3 regions of the Streptomyces sp. ML-6 genome follow, and region 3 is predicted to be linked to each of the others. Evidence: riboswitches for the same ligand, from Rfam matches in the RefSeq annotation. Region 3 holds a riboswitch; each other region holds the start of a gene.

Region 1 (4,597 bases), 2.5 Mb from region 3:
GATCTTGTTGACGACCAGGGTCGACAGGGCCTCGCCCTCGACGTCCTCGGCGATGATCAGCAGCGGCTTGCCGGACTGCATGACCTTCTCCAGCAGCGGAAGGAGGTCCTTCACGTTGCTGACCTTGGAGTTCACGATCAGGATGTACGGGTCGTCGAGGGACGACTCCATGCGCTCCATGTCGGTGGCGAAGTACGCCGAGATGTAGCCCTTGTCGAAGCGCATGCCCTCGGTGAGCTCCAGCTCCAGACCGAAGGTCTGGGACTCCTCGACGGTGATGACGCCTTCCTTGCCGACCTTGTCCATGGCCTCGGCGATGAGCTCGCCGATCTGGGTGTCGGCGGCGGAGATGGAGGCCGTGGAAGCGATCTGCTCCTTGGTCTCGACGTCCTTCGCCTGCTCCAGGAGGGCGGCGGAGACGGCCTCGACGGCCTTCTCGATGCCCCGCTTGAGGGCCATCGGGTTGGCACCCGCGGCGACGTTGCGCAGGCCCTCGCGGACGAGCGCCTGGGCCAGAACGGTGGCGGTGGTCGTACCGTCGCCGGCGACGTCGTCCGTCTTCTTGGCGACCTCCTTGACCAGCTCCGCACCGATCTTCTCGTACGGGTCCTCCAGCTCGATCTCCTTGGCGATGGAAACACCATCGTTGGTGATCGTGGGGGCGCCCCACTTCTTCTCAAGGACGACGTTGCGACCCTTGGGGCCAAGGGTGACCTTGACGGCGTCGGCGAGCTGGTTCATGCCGCGCTCGAGACCGCGCCGGGCCTCCTCGTCGAACGCGATGATCTTGGCCATGTGAAGTGGTCCTCCCGGACAGGGGTGGATTTCTCCGGACCGGGAGGCGCCCGCGACGGACGGCCTGCGTGACCGGTGGTTCCTTGCCCCGCCGGCCTGCGGGCCTCACCGGCCCGATCCAAGTTCTGTCACTCTCACCTGGAGAGTGCTAACGCCAATAATTAGCACTCGACCATGGAGAGTGCAAGCGCCCCCGGCGAAGGTCCGGCCACGGCGGGCGCGCCGGAACGCACGGAGGTCCGTACCCCTGGGGGTACGGACCTCCGTGCGTGAGTGGTGTCGTCGGTCGACCGCGCCGTACTCAGCCGACGGCGAGCTTGACCATGTCCGCCTGGGGCCCCTTCTGGCCCTGCGAGATCTCGAACTCAACTCGCTGACCCTCTTCGAGGGTGCGGTACCCGTCCATCTGGATCGCGCTGTAGTGGACGAAAACATCCGCACCACCGTCGACCGCGATGAAGCCGTACCCCTTCTCCGCGTTGAACCACTTGACGGTGCCCTGAGCCATGCCTAACTCCCCTATTACTGGCCCTTGCGCGGGGCCGCACTTCGCGGTCCCGGGTCAGAACCCACCCTCCGACAGGAGAGGGTGCGTGCGCCGGAACGCGTCGACCGCGGCTGAATGTATCTGCCCAACTGCCCTCTGCAACAGGTCAATCGGACGAGAATTCTCGACAGCGCCGAACGCCCGAATATGCGGAATTGGAGAGATTCCAGGGCAAGTCGGGCCAGACAAAGGCGACTTATGACGCAAGGAGTTCAAGCACTTTGGCTGCATCTTGTCGGTCGCGGCGCATTCTCATATGCAGGCGCCGCGGGCAGCTGGGGGGACTTCCCACACTCTACCGCGCTCAACCATGCAGAATTGCCCCCTCCGTTTCAAACCCGGAGAGGTTTGAAACCGGAGAGGGCAATTCCGTTCGGGTGATTCGGGAGGCTCCCCGACGAGCCGTCAGCAGCCGCCCGCGACGGCCGGGATGATCGAGATGCCGGCGCCGTCCGGGGTGGCCGTCTCCAGACCGCTCTCGAAGCGCACGTCGTCGTCGTTGACGTACACGTTCACGAATCGGCGCAGCTTGCCCTGGTCGTCCAGGACGCGGGCGGCGATGCCCGGGTGGTCCTTCTCCAGGGACTCGATGACCTGGGAGAGGGTCGTGCCCTCCGCCGGGACCTCGGCCCGGCCGCCCGTGTAGGTGCGGAGAATGGTGGGGATGCGGACGTTCACGCTCATGGTCGGGTGCCCTTCCTGAAGTCTCGGGTGGTCAGCTGGTGGCGAGGCCCGCGGCGCGGAACGCGTCCAGGCTGGGGCGAATCGTCGCGGTCGCCTGCGAGGTGGCGGCCACCGCGTCGAGGGTCTTGAGGCCGTCGCCCGTGTTGAGGACGACGGTGGTCAGCGTCGGGTCGAGGACCCCGGCCTCGATGAGCTTCTTCGTCACGCCGACCGTCACCCCGCCCGCCGTCTCCGCGAAGATCCCCTCGGTGCGGGCCAGCAGCTCGATGGCGTCGACCACCTGCTCGTCGTTCACGTCCTCCACCGCGCCGCCGGTGCGGCGGGCGATGTCCAGGACGTACGGGCCGTCGGCCGGGTTGCCGATGGCCAGGGACTTGGCGATGGTGTTCGGCTTCTGCGGCCGTACGACGTCGTGACCGGCCTTGAAGGCGGTGGAGACCGGGGAGCAGCCCTCGGCCTGGGCGCCGAAGATCTTGTACGGCCTGTCCTCGACGAGACCGAGCCGGATCAGCTCCTGGAGCCCCTTGTCGATCTTCGTGAGCTGCGATCCGGACGCGATCGGGATGACGATCTGGTCCGGCAGCCGCCAGCCGAGCTGCTCGCAGATCTCGTACGCCAGGGTCTTGGAGCCCTCGCCGTAGTACGGGCGCAGGTTGACGTTGACGAAGCCCCAGCCCTCGCCGAGCGGGTCGCCGATGAGCTCCGAGCAGAAGCGGTTGACGTCGTCGTAGTTGCCCTCGATGCCGACCAGCTCACCGCCGTACACCGCGGCCATGACGACCTTGCCCTGCTCCAGGTCGTGCGGGATGAACACGCAGGAACGGAAGCCCGCGCGGGCGGCGGCGGCGCCCACCGCGCCGGCGAGGTTGCCGGTGGAGGAGCAGGACAGGGTGGTGAAGCCGAAGGCGCGGGCGGCCTCGACGGCGATCGCGACGACCCGGTCCTTGAAGGAGTGCGTCGGGTTGCCGGAGTCGTCCTTGACGTACAGGCCGCCGGTGACGCCCAGCTCGCGGGCGAGGTTGTCGGCCTTGACCAGCTTGGTGAAGCCGGGGTTGAGGTTGGGCTTGTCCGCGACGTCCGCGGGGACCGGCAGCAGCGGCGCGTAGCGCCAGATGTTGTTCGGGCCGGCCTCGATGCGCTTCCTCAGCTCCTCGGGGGAACCGCTCGGCAGGTCGTACGCCACTTCGAGCGGCCCGAAACAGGACGCGCAGGCGAAGATGGGGCCGAGGTCGAAACGCTCCTTGCACTCGCGGCAGGAGAGCGACGCGGCGGGGCCGAGGTCGACGGAGGATTCGGTGTTCGCTGCAACAGTCTGCACAGCCATGATGGCGGAGGCCCTTTCTCCTCATCTTCCTTGTGACGCGCTTCGCCACAAGACGGAATTGGCACCTTCCCCACCGGGTCCTCGCGGCCGGCAGGAGGGTTGCCGGGACTTCAACGGGCCGTTCCCTCAGTCCCTCTGGATGAGCTCTTTGGCACCGGATCTTCGATCCGGGCGTTTATTGGCAGATGGACCCCGACATGCGACGGTCATCCGCGTTGTTCAAGACTGTAACCGAAGCACCAGGCTGTCGAGACAGCAGTCCGAACCGCGAGATGGATCACACAACAGGGAGTATCGACCGTGCTGGAAGAGGTCGAACGCTGGCTGACCGGGCGTTCCTGGTCGGCCGCCGACCGTCCGTTGGAGCGCCTGCTGGCCGCCAAGGCCGGGGACCCGCGCCGCGGAAGCGTGAGCGTGGTGCTGCCCGCGCTCGACGAGGAGGCGACGGTCGGCGACATCGTCACGACGATCCGGCGCGAGCTGATGGAGAAGGTCCCCCTGGTCGACGAGCTCGTGGTGATCGACTCCGGTTCCACGGACGCCACCTCCGAGGTGGCCCGGGAGGCCGGCGCCCGGGTGGTGCACCGTGACGCGATACTCCCCCGGATACCGGCCGTGCCCGGCAAGGGAGAGGTGCTGTGGCGCTCCCTCCTGGTCACCGGCGGCGACATCGTCTGCTTCGTCGACGCCGACCTGAAGGACTTCTCGGCGGACTTCGTCTCCGGCATCGTCGGCCCGCTGCTGACCGATCCGGACGTGCAGTTCGTGAAGGCGATGTACGACCGCCCGTTCGGGGACGGCACCGGCGGGGCGGCGGCCCAGGGGGGCCGGGTGACCGAGCTGGTGGCCCGCCCGCTGCTCAATCTGCACTGGCCGCAGCTGGCCGGTTTCGTCCAGCCGCTGGGCGGCGAGTACGCCGTGCGCCGGTCCCTGCTCGAACAGCTGCCGTTCCCCGTGGGCTACGGGGTGGAGCTGGGGCTGCTGGTGGACGCGCTGCACACGGTGGGGCTGGACGCGCTGGCCCAGGTGGACGTGGGGGTGCGCAGGCACCGGCACCAGGACGGGCAGGCGCTGGGCCGGATGGCGGCGGCGATCTACCGGACCGCCCAACTTCGGCTGTCCCGCGGTCACTTGGTGCGCCCCGCGCTCACCCAGTTCGAGCGGGGCCCGGACGGCTTCGTGCCGCGCACCCACGCCGTGGACACCGAGGAGCGGCCCCCGATGCGCGAGATCGAGGAGTACGTTTC
Region 2 (4,597 bases), 5.1 Mb from region 3:
GACTGCGGCGCCGTCAGGCGTGCATGTACGGCCGCCAGACCGGAAAGGCGGCGGCCGACGCGTCGACGGTCGAACTGGCCTGCGTCCTGCGGACCGTCCGGGCCTGGGCCGAGCCGTGGTCCGACGACCCGCTGCCGGGCAGCTACTACGTACGTCTCACGGTCGTCGGGCTGCCCCCGTCCGACCTGGGCCTGCCGGTACGGACCGAGGTCGAGGTCACCTCGGTCGACAAGGGCGGCGCCGGTGACGTGGACGGCACCCTCGCCGAGCCCCTGGTGCCCGGCGTGTCCTCCGTCGCGCAGGCCTCCGACGACTCGGCCGCCGGGGACGACGGCGCGTCGGACGAGGCGTCGTCCGGCAGCGGGCCCGAGGACGGCTGGTCCTCCGGCTGGTGGACCGACCGCTGGCTGTGGACGGTGGGCGGCGGCGTCCTCGGGGCGCTCGCGGCGGTCTTCGGGTACTCCCTCACCCGTGGCGGCGGCCGCCCGTCCAGGGTGCCGCCGGGCGCCTGACCCGCGCCCCTCGCACGGCCTCCCGACCCGGTGGGCGGGCCCGGCCCCGCAGGGCCCGCCCACCGGGACCGGAACACCGTCCCGCGTTCCCCTTTCTCCCTCTTCCCGCGTGCCCGGCGCCCGGCGCCCGGCCGCCCACGGAGCGTCCGACCCGGCTACTCTCGTCAACTCACGTACCGCGCAGGGCCGATCACATGTGCCACCGGTGCGGGAGCGCTGAAGTCAGGTCGCTGCGCACCCCCCTCGGGTGCGCCACAAGGGAGCGGAGACCTTCATGTCCACGGAGACCGGCCCGGCCATCGACGCCGAGCCGCGGAGCCACACGATCGTGCCGGGCCCGAAGGGGCTGCCGTTCCTCGGGAGCATGCCGCAGTTCGCGAAGAACCCCCTCGCCTTCTTCGAGCGGCTGCGCGGCCACGGGGACATGGTCGGCTGGCGGTTCGGCCCCAACCCGTGCGTGTACATAGCCGATCCGGACTGCATCGGCGAGCTGTTCACCGAGACGGAACGCACCTTCGACCAGCCCGCACTGGGCATCGCCTTCCGTACCGTGATGGGCAACGGCGTGGTGGTCGCCCGCGGCACCGACTGGCGGCGGAAGCGCTCCCTGGTGCAGCCCTCCGTGCGCCCCAAGCAGGTGCGGTCGTACGCGGCGACGATGGCGGGCAGCACGGTGGAGCTGGCCGGTACCTGGTCGGACGGCCAACGCATCGACGTGAAGCGGGAGATGGCCGCCCTGACGCAGCGGATCGCCGTCCGTACGATCTTCGGCGTGGACACCCCGGCCGACACCGAGGCGATGGGCCGGGCGATGGACGTGGCGCAGCAGGAGATCGGCAAGGAGTTCGCCGGGATCGGCGCGCTGCTGCCGGACTGGGTGCCGACGCCGGGCCGGGCCCGGATCAAGAAGGCCGCGGCGGTCATCGACGCCGAGGTGGCCCGGGTCGTCGCCCGCCACCGCGACGGCGGGGACGAGCGCCCCGACCTGCTGAGCCGGCTGCTGACGGCGATCGACGAGACGGGCGCGCACCTCACGGACCGGGAGATCCGGGACGAGACGGTCACCCTGTACATCGGCGGGCACGAGACGACCAGCTCCACGCTGGTGTGGGCCTGGTACCTGCTGTCCCGCAACCCGCGGGCGCGCGCCGCGCTCACCGAGGAACTGGACCGGGTCCTCGGTGACCGCGAGCCGGGGTTCGACGACTACGCCCGGCTGACGTACACCCAGTCCGTGGTCAAGGAGACGCTGCGGCTCTATCCGACGATCTGGCTGATCACCGGCGTCGCCAAGGAGGGGGCGCGGATCGGCGGCGTCCCGATGCCGCAGGGCACCCGGGTGTGGAGCAGCCAGTGGGTGACGCACCGCGACGCGCGGTGGTTCCCCGAGCCCGAGGAGTTCCGCCCCGAGCGCTGGGACCCCGAGGAGGGCGACGACATCGCGGAGTACGCCTGGTTCCCCTTCGGCGGCGGCCCCCGGGTCTGCCTGGGCACCCGGTTCGCGATGGTCGAGGCGGTGCTGATCCTGGCCGTGCTGGCGCGCCGCTTCGAACTGGAGGTGGACCCGGGCACCATCGGCCCCGTACCGGGTCTGACCCTGCAGCCGGACCGGGAGGTGCTGGCGACGCTCCGGGCACGGTGACGGCCCGGGGCGGCTCGCGGGTCCTGCACCCGGGCCCGGTGACGGCCCGGGGCGGCTCGCGGGTCCTGCGCCCGGGCCCGCGGGCCGCCCCGGCACGAGGTGTCGTACGCCGTCCTCGCCGCCCCGCGCACCACCGGGACGCCGTCCGGGTACCGTCCACGCACCATCCGGGCTCCGTCCGGGTGTCGGCCGCGCACCGGACTTACCGCACCAATATGTCCGATCTTTCGCGGGGATCATGCCGTTCGGTCCACACTGTCCGTGTGGGCCGTGACGGCCCACACGGCCGTTCGGCCGTATCCGCAGGCTGTCGATCCAACGGGAGAAACACCATGCGCCTCCGCTCCACCCCCGCCTCCGCCCTCTCCGTCGCGGCGGCCCTGGTGCTGACCGGCACCGCAATGTCGGTGATGACCGGCACCGCGTCCGCCGGAACGGTGAGCCGTCTCGCAACATGCCAGGAGAAGGCCCTCACCGTGCACGCCTCACCCGGCGGACAGCAGAACGTCGCCCGTGTCGACGTCACCAACCACGGCAGCCGGGCCTGTGTGGTGGACCGGATCCCGACGATCACCTTCACGGGGCTGGACGGCTCCGCCCAGCCCGTGCCGCCCGCCGAGAGCGGCCCCTACACGCTCTCCGCGGGCGAGCGGGCCTACGCCGCCGTCCGCACCGCGGACCCGGCGAGCTCCGAGGGCCACGTCGTCGACGGTCTCTCCGTGGCGGCCGATCCCTCCCACCTGGGCGTCACCTTCAGCGGGGCCACCGTGGGCATGCCCGGGGGCGTCCACGTGTGGGAGCCGATCACCACCCTGTGGCAGGAATCGAGCGCCGCGGCGGACCTCGCCCTGGCGGACGCGGTGGGCTGACGGGCGGCCGCGGACGCGGCGGTACGGCCCGGGGCAGGACGCTCTGCCGCTACAGGCCGTAGGTCGTACCGCCGACGGTCCGCCGCGGGTCCGGGGCCTTCGTCGCGCACAGCGGGCCGCCCTCGAAACCCACGTTGACCAGTGCCGTGGCCCGGCCTGCGGAGTCCACCAGCTTCAGGGCGTGCCACCGCGACAGCCAGAACACGCGGCCGCGGTGCTCGGCGAGCAGTTCCGTCAGGGCCGCCGGGGCGTGCGTCCACACCCTCGGCAGTTCCCCGGCGTGGTCGAAGGCGGGGCGCAGCCCGATCCAGCCGTCGGCGGCGACGTCGCCCGAGGTGAGCAGGAGCTCCACGGCCTGGCCGGGCTCCTGGTGGCACTTCTTGGCGTGGATCCAGTGGACGTGGTGACCGGGGCCGTGGCCGGAGCAGCCGTCATCGGGGATGAGATGGGGGAGCATGGGTTTTCGCCTTCCCGAGATCATGGACCTCAGGTGCTCTGCCCCGACGGTCCGCTGTTCCCCGCACGCCGCGCACGGGGCAGGTCCTCACCCGGAGCACCCGCAGCGGAGCGGGGTGCCGTCCAGTCAGCCGGGGCTGCGCACTGGAACTCATGACCTACGAAGACTGTATCCCACGGCCGGTGATGCCCGACGGGTGGTCAGGGCCCGCACCGGCCGGGGGCGCCGGTCGCCCCGCGCCACCCGCCGGTCGTCGAACTGCCACCCGTCGGCGGTCGTCGAGCCACCACCCCGCCCGTCGTCAGCCGTGCAGCAGGACCGGGAAGGCCGCCAGATCGTTCTGCGTCATCACCGGCAGCTTGCTGATCTCCTCGTCCGGGACGGCCGCCCGCAGCGCGGGGAAACGCTCGAACAGTGCGGGCAGGGCGATGCCGGCCTCGACGCGGGAGAGCCCCGCGCCGGGGCAGATGTGCGGACCGTGGCCGAAGGACATGTGCCGGATCGGGGTCGGCCGGGTGATGTCGAACGCGTCGGCGTCCGCCCCGTGCTGCCCGGTGTCGCGGCCGATGGCCCGGTAGGAGATCACCACGCCCTCGCCCTTCGGGATCACGTCGTCGCCCACCTGGATGTCCTCGGTGGCGAACCGCATCAGCAGATGGGTGGTGGGGGTGTCCCAGCGCAGGGTCTCCTCGATCACCGTCTCCCACGGGATCTCGCCGTCGAGCACCTTGCGCAGCTGGTCGGGGTGGGTGAGCAGGGCCCGCACGGCGTTCAGGATCAGCCCGATGGTGGTCTCGTGACCGGCCGCCACCATCGCCTTGAGATTGCCCACCACCTCCTCCTCGGTGAGCGGTTCGCCGCCCTCCTCGGCCAGGATGAGCGCGCTGGTGAGGTCGTCGGTCGGCCGTGCGGTCTTCTCGCGCACGAGGTCGGTGTAGAAGACGTCCAGCTCGGCCAGCAGCGCCAGGCGCTCCTCCTGCGGCGTGAGCATGGAGAAGAACGCCTCGTACCGCCTCATCAGCATGGGGTGTTCGGCCTCGCCCACGCCCATCAGCATGCCGACGACCCGCATGGGCAGCGGCTGTGCGAACACGGTCTTGAGGTCGACCACCCCGTC
Region 3 (4,597 bases):
TACCGGCGCCGAAGCTCACCCGGATCGCGTTGAGGGACCGCTCCCCCGGCTCGGCCTCGGGCGCGCCGCACTCGCCGACCTCCTGCGGGTCGCTGCCGAGCAGGGTGCGGACCAGGGGGTGGGCGCAGAACAGTCCGTCGCGGACCCCGATGCCGTACTCGGCGGAGAGCGCGGCGGCGAAGTGCGAGCTGTTCCAGCCCTCCACCACGAAGGAGATGACGCCGACCCGCGGGGCGTCGTCGCCGAACAGCGAGAGCACCTTGACCTGGGGAATCCCGGCGAGACCGGCCCGGACACCGGCGACGAGGCGCTGCTCGCGGGCGACCAGCGCGTCGAAACCCGCCTCCTTCAGCGCCTTGCAGGCGGAGGCGATGGAGTACGCGCCGATGACGTTGGGGGAACCGGCCTCGTGCCGGGCGGCCGTGGTGTGCCATTCGACCTCCACCCCGCCGTCGGTGCGGCGGGCGACCTTGCGCGAGGCGCCGCCGCCGGCCAGGTAGGGCTCGGCCTCCCGCAGCCAGTCGGCCCGGCCGGCGAGCACGCCGGAGCCGAAGGGCGCGTACAGCTTGTGCCCGGAGAAGGCGACCCAGTCGACGTCCAGCTCGGTGATGTCGACCGGGTGGTGCGGGGCGAGCTGCGCGGCGTCCAGCACGATCCGGGCGCCGTGCGCGTGCGCGGCGGCCGCCAGTTCCCCGACCGGCCACAGCTCGCCGGTGACGTTGGAGGCGCCGGTGACGCAGACCAGCGCGGGGCCGTAGGGGTCGCGCGCGGCCAGGGCCCGCTCCAGCGTCTCGACGGCCTGGGCCGGGGTGCGCGGGGCGTTCAGGTAGGTCACCCGCGCGTCGCGCCACGGCAGCAGCGAGGCGTGGTGCTCGGTCTCGAAGACGAAGACCTGGCAGTCGGCGGGGAGCGCCGCGGCCAGCAGGTTCAGCGAGTCGGTGGTCGAGCGGGTGAAGACCACCTGGTCGTCCGCACGGCAGCCGAGGAACTCCGCGACGGTGGCGCGGCTGTTCTCGAAGAGGTCCGTGGAGAGCTGGGAGAGGTAGCCGGCGCCGCGGTGGACGCTGCCGTAGTACGGAGCGTACGCGGCGACGTCGTCCCAGACCCGCCGCAGGGCGGGCGCGCTGGCGGCGTAGTCGAGGGCGGCGTACGCGACTTCACCCCCGGTGACCAGCGGAACCGTCACATCCTCGCCCAGAACGGGCAGCAGGGCACAAACCGACTCGTCGATGGCATCGGTGGGGACAGACATGGCGAACTCCCGTAAGAGGCAGGCGAAGAGCGCGCACCGGCAGGCATGCGGCAGTGCGGCGGAAAGAGAAAAAGGGTGTGCGGAAGAGGGCCGACCGGCCCTATCGCATTCGCGTGCTCACAAGAGACTCCCTAGGGACCAGGACCCCGGGGGTTGGCATTCACAGATGCCGAGGGGCCCGCGCTTGCCGCGGACCTCGCTGCCCACGGCCTGGTCTTCACCCGGGGCACCCCGCCACGGACGGAGGGTTGCCGGACAGCGGGCCGGGGCCGTAGTCGCTGTCACTCATGACCTGTCCAGCATCTTGCCATACGCGCGGACGCGCGCAAGGCGCGGTCCGGGATCCGGACTGCGCCCTGCGTCACATTTCCGCCCGTTCAGGAGCCTGTCAGGGCCTGCCGGGACCTGCCGGGTCTGCCCGGACCCGTCCGGGCGGCCACCATGTGACCGCCCGGCGGGCTCTCAGGCGTTGCTGGCCGCCACCCAGCGCTCCAGCGTCCGCGCCGCCGCGCCCGAGTCGATGGACTCGGCCGCCTTCGCCATCCCGGCGGCGAGCTGCTCGTTCAGCGTGCCGTCCGTCGGGTCCAGCGCCGTCAGGGCCGCCGCCGAGTTGAGCAGCACGGCATCGCGCACCGGCCCCCGCTCGCCCGCCAGCAGCCGACGGGCCACATCGGCGTTGTACGAGGCGTCCGCACCGCGCAGCGCCTCCACGGGCACCAGCTCCAGACCGACGTCGCGCGGGTCGAACGCCTCCTCGCGGACGGCTCCGTCCCGTACCACCCAGACCCGCGAGGTCGCGGTCGTCGTCAGCTCGTCCAGGCCGTCGTCGCCGCGGAAGACCAGCGCGGAGTTGCCGCGTTCGGCGAGCACCCCGGCGACGATGGGCGCCATCTTCGGGTCGGCCACGCCGACGGCCTGGGAGCGCACCCGGGCCGGGTTGGTGAGCGGACCGAGGATGTTGAACGTGGTCGGCGCGCCGAGCTCCTTGCGGGCCCTGGCCGCGTACCGCAGGGCGGGGTGGAAGCGCACCGCGAAGCAGAAGGTGATGCCCGCCTCCTCGGCGACCTCGACGACCCGCTGCGCGGAGAGGTCCAGGTTGACGCCGAGCTTCTCCAGCACGTCGGAGGCGCCGCTCGCCGAGGACGAGGCGCGGTTGCCGTGCTTGACGACCTTGGCCCCGGTGCCGGCGATGACGACGGCCGACATGGTGGAGATGTTGACCGTCTTGGCGAGGTCGCCGCCGGTGCCGACGATGTCGACCGTGCGGCCGGGCACCTCGATGGTGTGGGCGTGCTCGTACATCGCCCGCACCAGGCCGGTCACCTCGTCGATGGTCTCGCCCTTGGCCCGCAGCGCCACCGCGAACCCGGCGGTCTGCACATCGGTCGCCTCGCCGCTCATGATGCGGTCCATCGCCCAGGCGGTGTCGTCCGCGGTGAGGTTCTCGCCGCGCAGCAGGGGGTTCAGCACGCCGGGCCAGGAACGGTCCGCCACGCTGTCGCCGCCGATCGGGGTCACAACGTTCATGGTCCGCTCCCGGGGTCCACAGTCGGTAAAAGGATCGTCTCCACCCTATCCACCGGAAGAGGACGGCGAAGAGCCCCGTCCAACGCGTGGACGGGGCTCCTGCCGTGGCGATCAGTTCAGGCGATCAGTGGTGACCGTGGCCGCTGGTGATCTCCTTGTACTCCTCGACGGTGGGCTTGGCGATCTGGTTGTTCTCGCCGTAGTAGCCCTTGCTGAGTCGGGCGCGCAGCTTCTCCAGCGGCGACACCTTGCGCTCGACACCGTTCTCGTCGACCGTCGGGCCGATCTCGACCGGCTTGTACTGCTCGTGCGCGGTGAGCGTGTGCAGCTGCTCGGGGCCGAGCGGCTCGTGGATCTCGACGAACTCACCGTGCGGCAGGCGCTTGATGATGCCGGACTCGCGTCCGTGCAGCACCTTCTCCTTGTCGCGGCGCTGGAGGCCGAGGCAGATCCGCCGGGTGACGATGAACGCGATGACCGGGCCCGCGAAGATGAAGATCCGGATGAACCAGGTGATGGCGTTGATCGACAGGTGGAAGTGCGTGGCCCACAGGTCGTTGCCACCGCCGATGAAGACGATGACGTAGACGGTGATCCAGGCGACACCGAAGGCCGTCCGGGTCGGGGCGTTGCGCGGGCGGTCCAGGATGTGGTGCTCGCGCTTGTCCCCGGTGATCCAGGACTCGACGAACGGGTAGACCGCGAGAACCGCGAGCACCAGTCCGAAGGCCATCAGCGGGATGAACACACCCAGGGCGAGCGTGTGACCCCAGAGGTTGATCTCCCAGCCCGGCATCACTCGGATCAGACCCTCGGCGAAGCCCATGTACCAGTCGGGCTGGGCGCCGGTGGACACCTGGTCCGGACGGTACGGACCGATGTTCCAGACCGGGTTGATCGTGGCGATCGCCGCGATGACGGCGATGATGCCGAAGACCAGGAAGAAGAAGCCGCCGGCCTTCGCCATGTACACCGGCATCAGCGGCATGCCGACGACGTTCTTGTTGGTGCGGCCGGGACCCGCGAACTGCGTGTGCTTGTGGTAGACGACCAGGATCAGGTGCGCCACCAGCAGACCGAGCATGATGCCCGGCAGCAGCAGGATGTGGATCGAGTAGAACCTGGCGACCATGTCGTGGCCGGGGAACTCCCCGCCGAACAGGAACATCGAGATGTACGTGCCGACGATCGGCATCGACAGGATCGCGCCCTGGGTGAAGCGGATACCCGTACCGGACAGCAGGTCGTCCGGGAGCGAGTAGCCGGTGAAGCCGGTGAACATGCCCAGCACGAACAGCAGGAAGCCGAACAGCCAGTTGATCTCGCGCGGCTTGCGGAACGCACCCGTGAAGAAGACGCGCATCATGTGCACGAACATGCCGGCCAGGAAGATCAGCGCGGCCCAGTGGTGGATCTGGCGGACCAGCAGACCACCGCGGACGTCGAAGCTGATGTCCAGCGTCGAGGCGTATGCCTGGGACATCCGGATGCCCTGCATCGGCTCGTACGAGCCGTGGTACACGATCTCGTTCATGCTCGGCTGGAAGAACAGCGTCAGGTACACACCCGTGAGGATGATGATGATGAAGCTGTAGAGGGCGATCTCACCGAGCATGAAGGACCAGTGGTCCGGGAAGATCTTGCGCATGTTGGCCTTGGCCAGGGAGTAGATCCCGAGCCGGCCGTCCGCCCAGTCGGCCACCCGCTCGCCGGCGGGCGCCTTGCGCTTGGTGTCGGTCGCAGTACTCATCCGCGCTCCCAGAAGGAAGGACCGACGGGCTCTGCGAAGTCACCGAGCGCTTCGAGGTTGCCCTCGCT

Evidence for each region. A riboswitch is a leader RNA that binds a small molecule or an ion and turns the genes downstream of it on or off. The one in region 3 is predicted to bind S-adenosylmethionine.
Region 1: it holds a riboswitch for S-adenosylmethionine, as region 3 does, so the genes downstream of both, thrC (threonine synthase) here and OCT49_RS08115 (aminotransferase class V-fold PLP-dependent enzyme) in region 3, are expected to answer to the same signal.
Region 2: it holds a riboswitch for S-adenosylmethionine, as region 3 does, so the genes downstream of both, OCT49_RS30375 (hypothetical protein) here and OCT49_RS08115 (aminotransferase class V-fold PLP-dependent enzyme) in region 3, are expected to answer to the same signal.

The regions. Positions count from the first base shown of each region.
Region 1 is NZ_JAOTIK010000001.1:4,345,534-4,350,130, reverse strand. Features, by position in the region: gene groL (chaperonin GroEL) at 1-795, opposite strand, end outside; gene OCT49_RS19315 (cold-shock protein) at 1,097-1,303, opposite strand; gene OCT49_RS19310 (MoaD/ThiS family protein) at 1,748-2,026, opposite strand; gene thrC (threonine synthase) at 2,058-3,350, opposite strand; SAM riboswitch class I at 3,369-3,496, opposite strand; gene OCT49_RS19300 (glucosyl-3-phosphoglycerate synthase) at 3,651-4,597, shown strand, end outside.
Region 2 is NZ_JAOTIK010000001.1:6,914,015-6,918,611, reverse strand. Features, by position in the region: gene OCT49_RS30390 (hypothetical protein) at 1-512, shown strand, start outside; gene OCT49_RS30385 (cytochrome P450) at 787-2,154, shown strand; gene OCT49_RS30380 (DUF4232 domain-containing protein) at 2,487-3,023, shown strand; gene OCT49_RS30375 (hypothetical protein) at 3,073-3,480, opposite strand; SAM riboswitch class IV at 3,529-3,638, opposite strand; gene OCT49_RS30370 (cytochrome P450 family protein) at 3,782-4,597, opposite strand, start outside.
Region 3 is NZ_JAOTIK010000001.1:1,830,124-1,834,720, forward strand. Features, by position in the region: gene OCT49_RS08115 (aminotransferase class V-fold PLP-dependent enzyme) at 1-1,252, opposite strand, end outside; SAM riboswitch class IV at 1,428-1,545, opposite strand; gene trpD (anthranilate phosphoribosyltransferase) at 1,715-2,779, opposite strand; gene qcrB (cytochrome bc1 complex cytochrome b subunit) at 2,904-4,529, opposite strand; gene qcrA (cytochrome bc1 complex Rieske iron-sulfur subunit) at 4,526-4,597, opposite strand, start outside.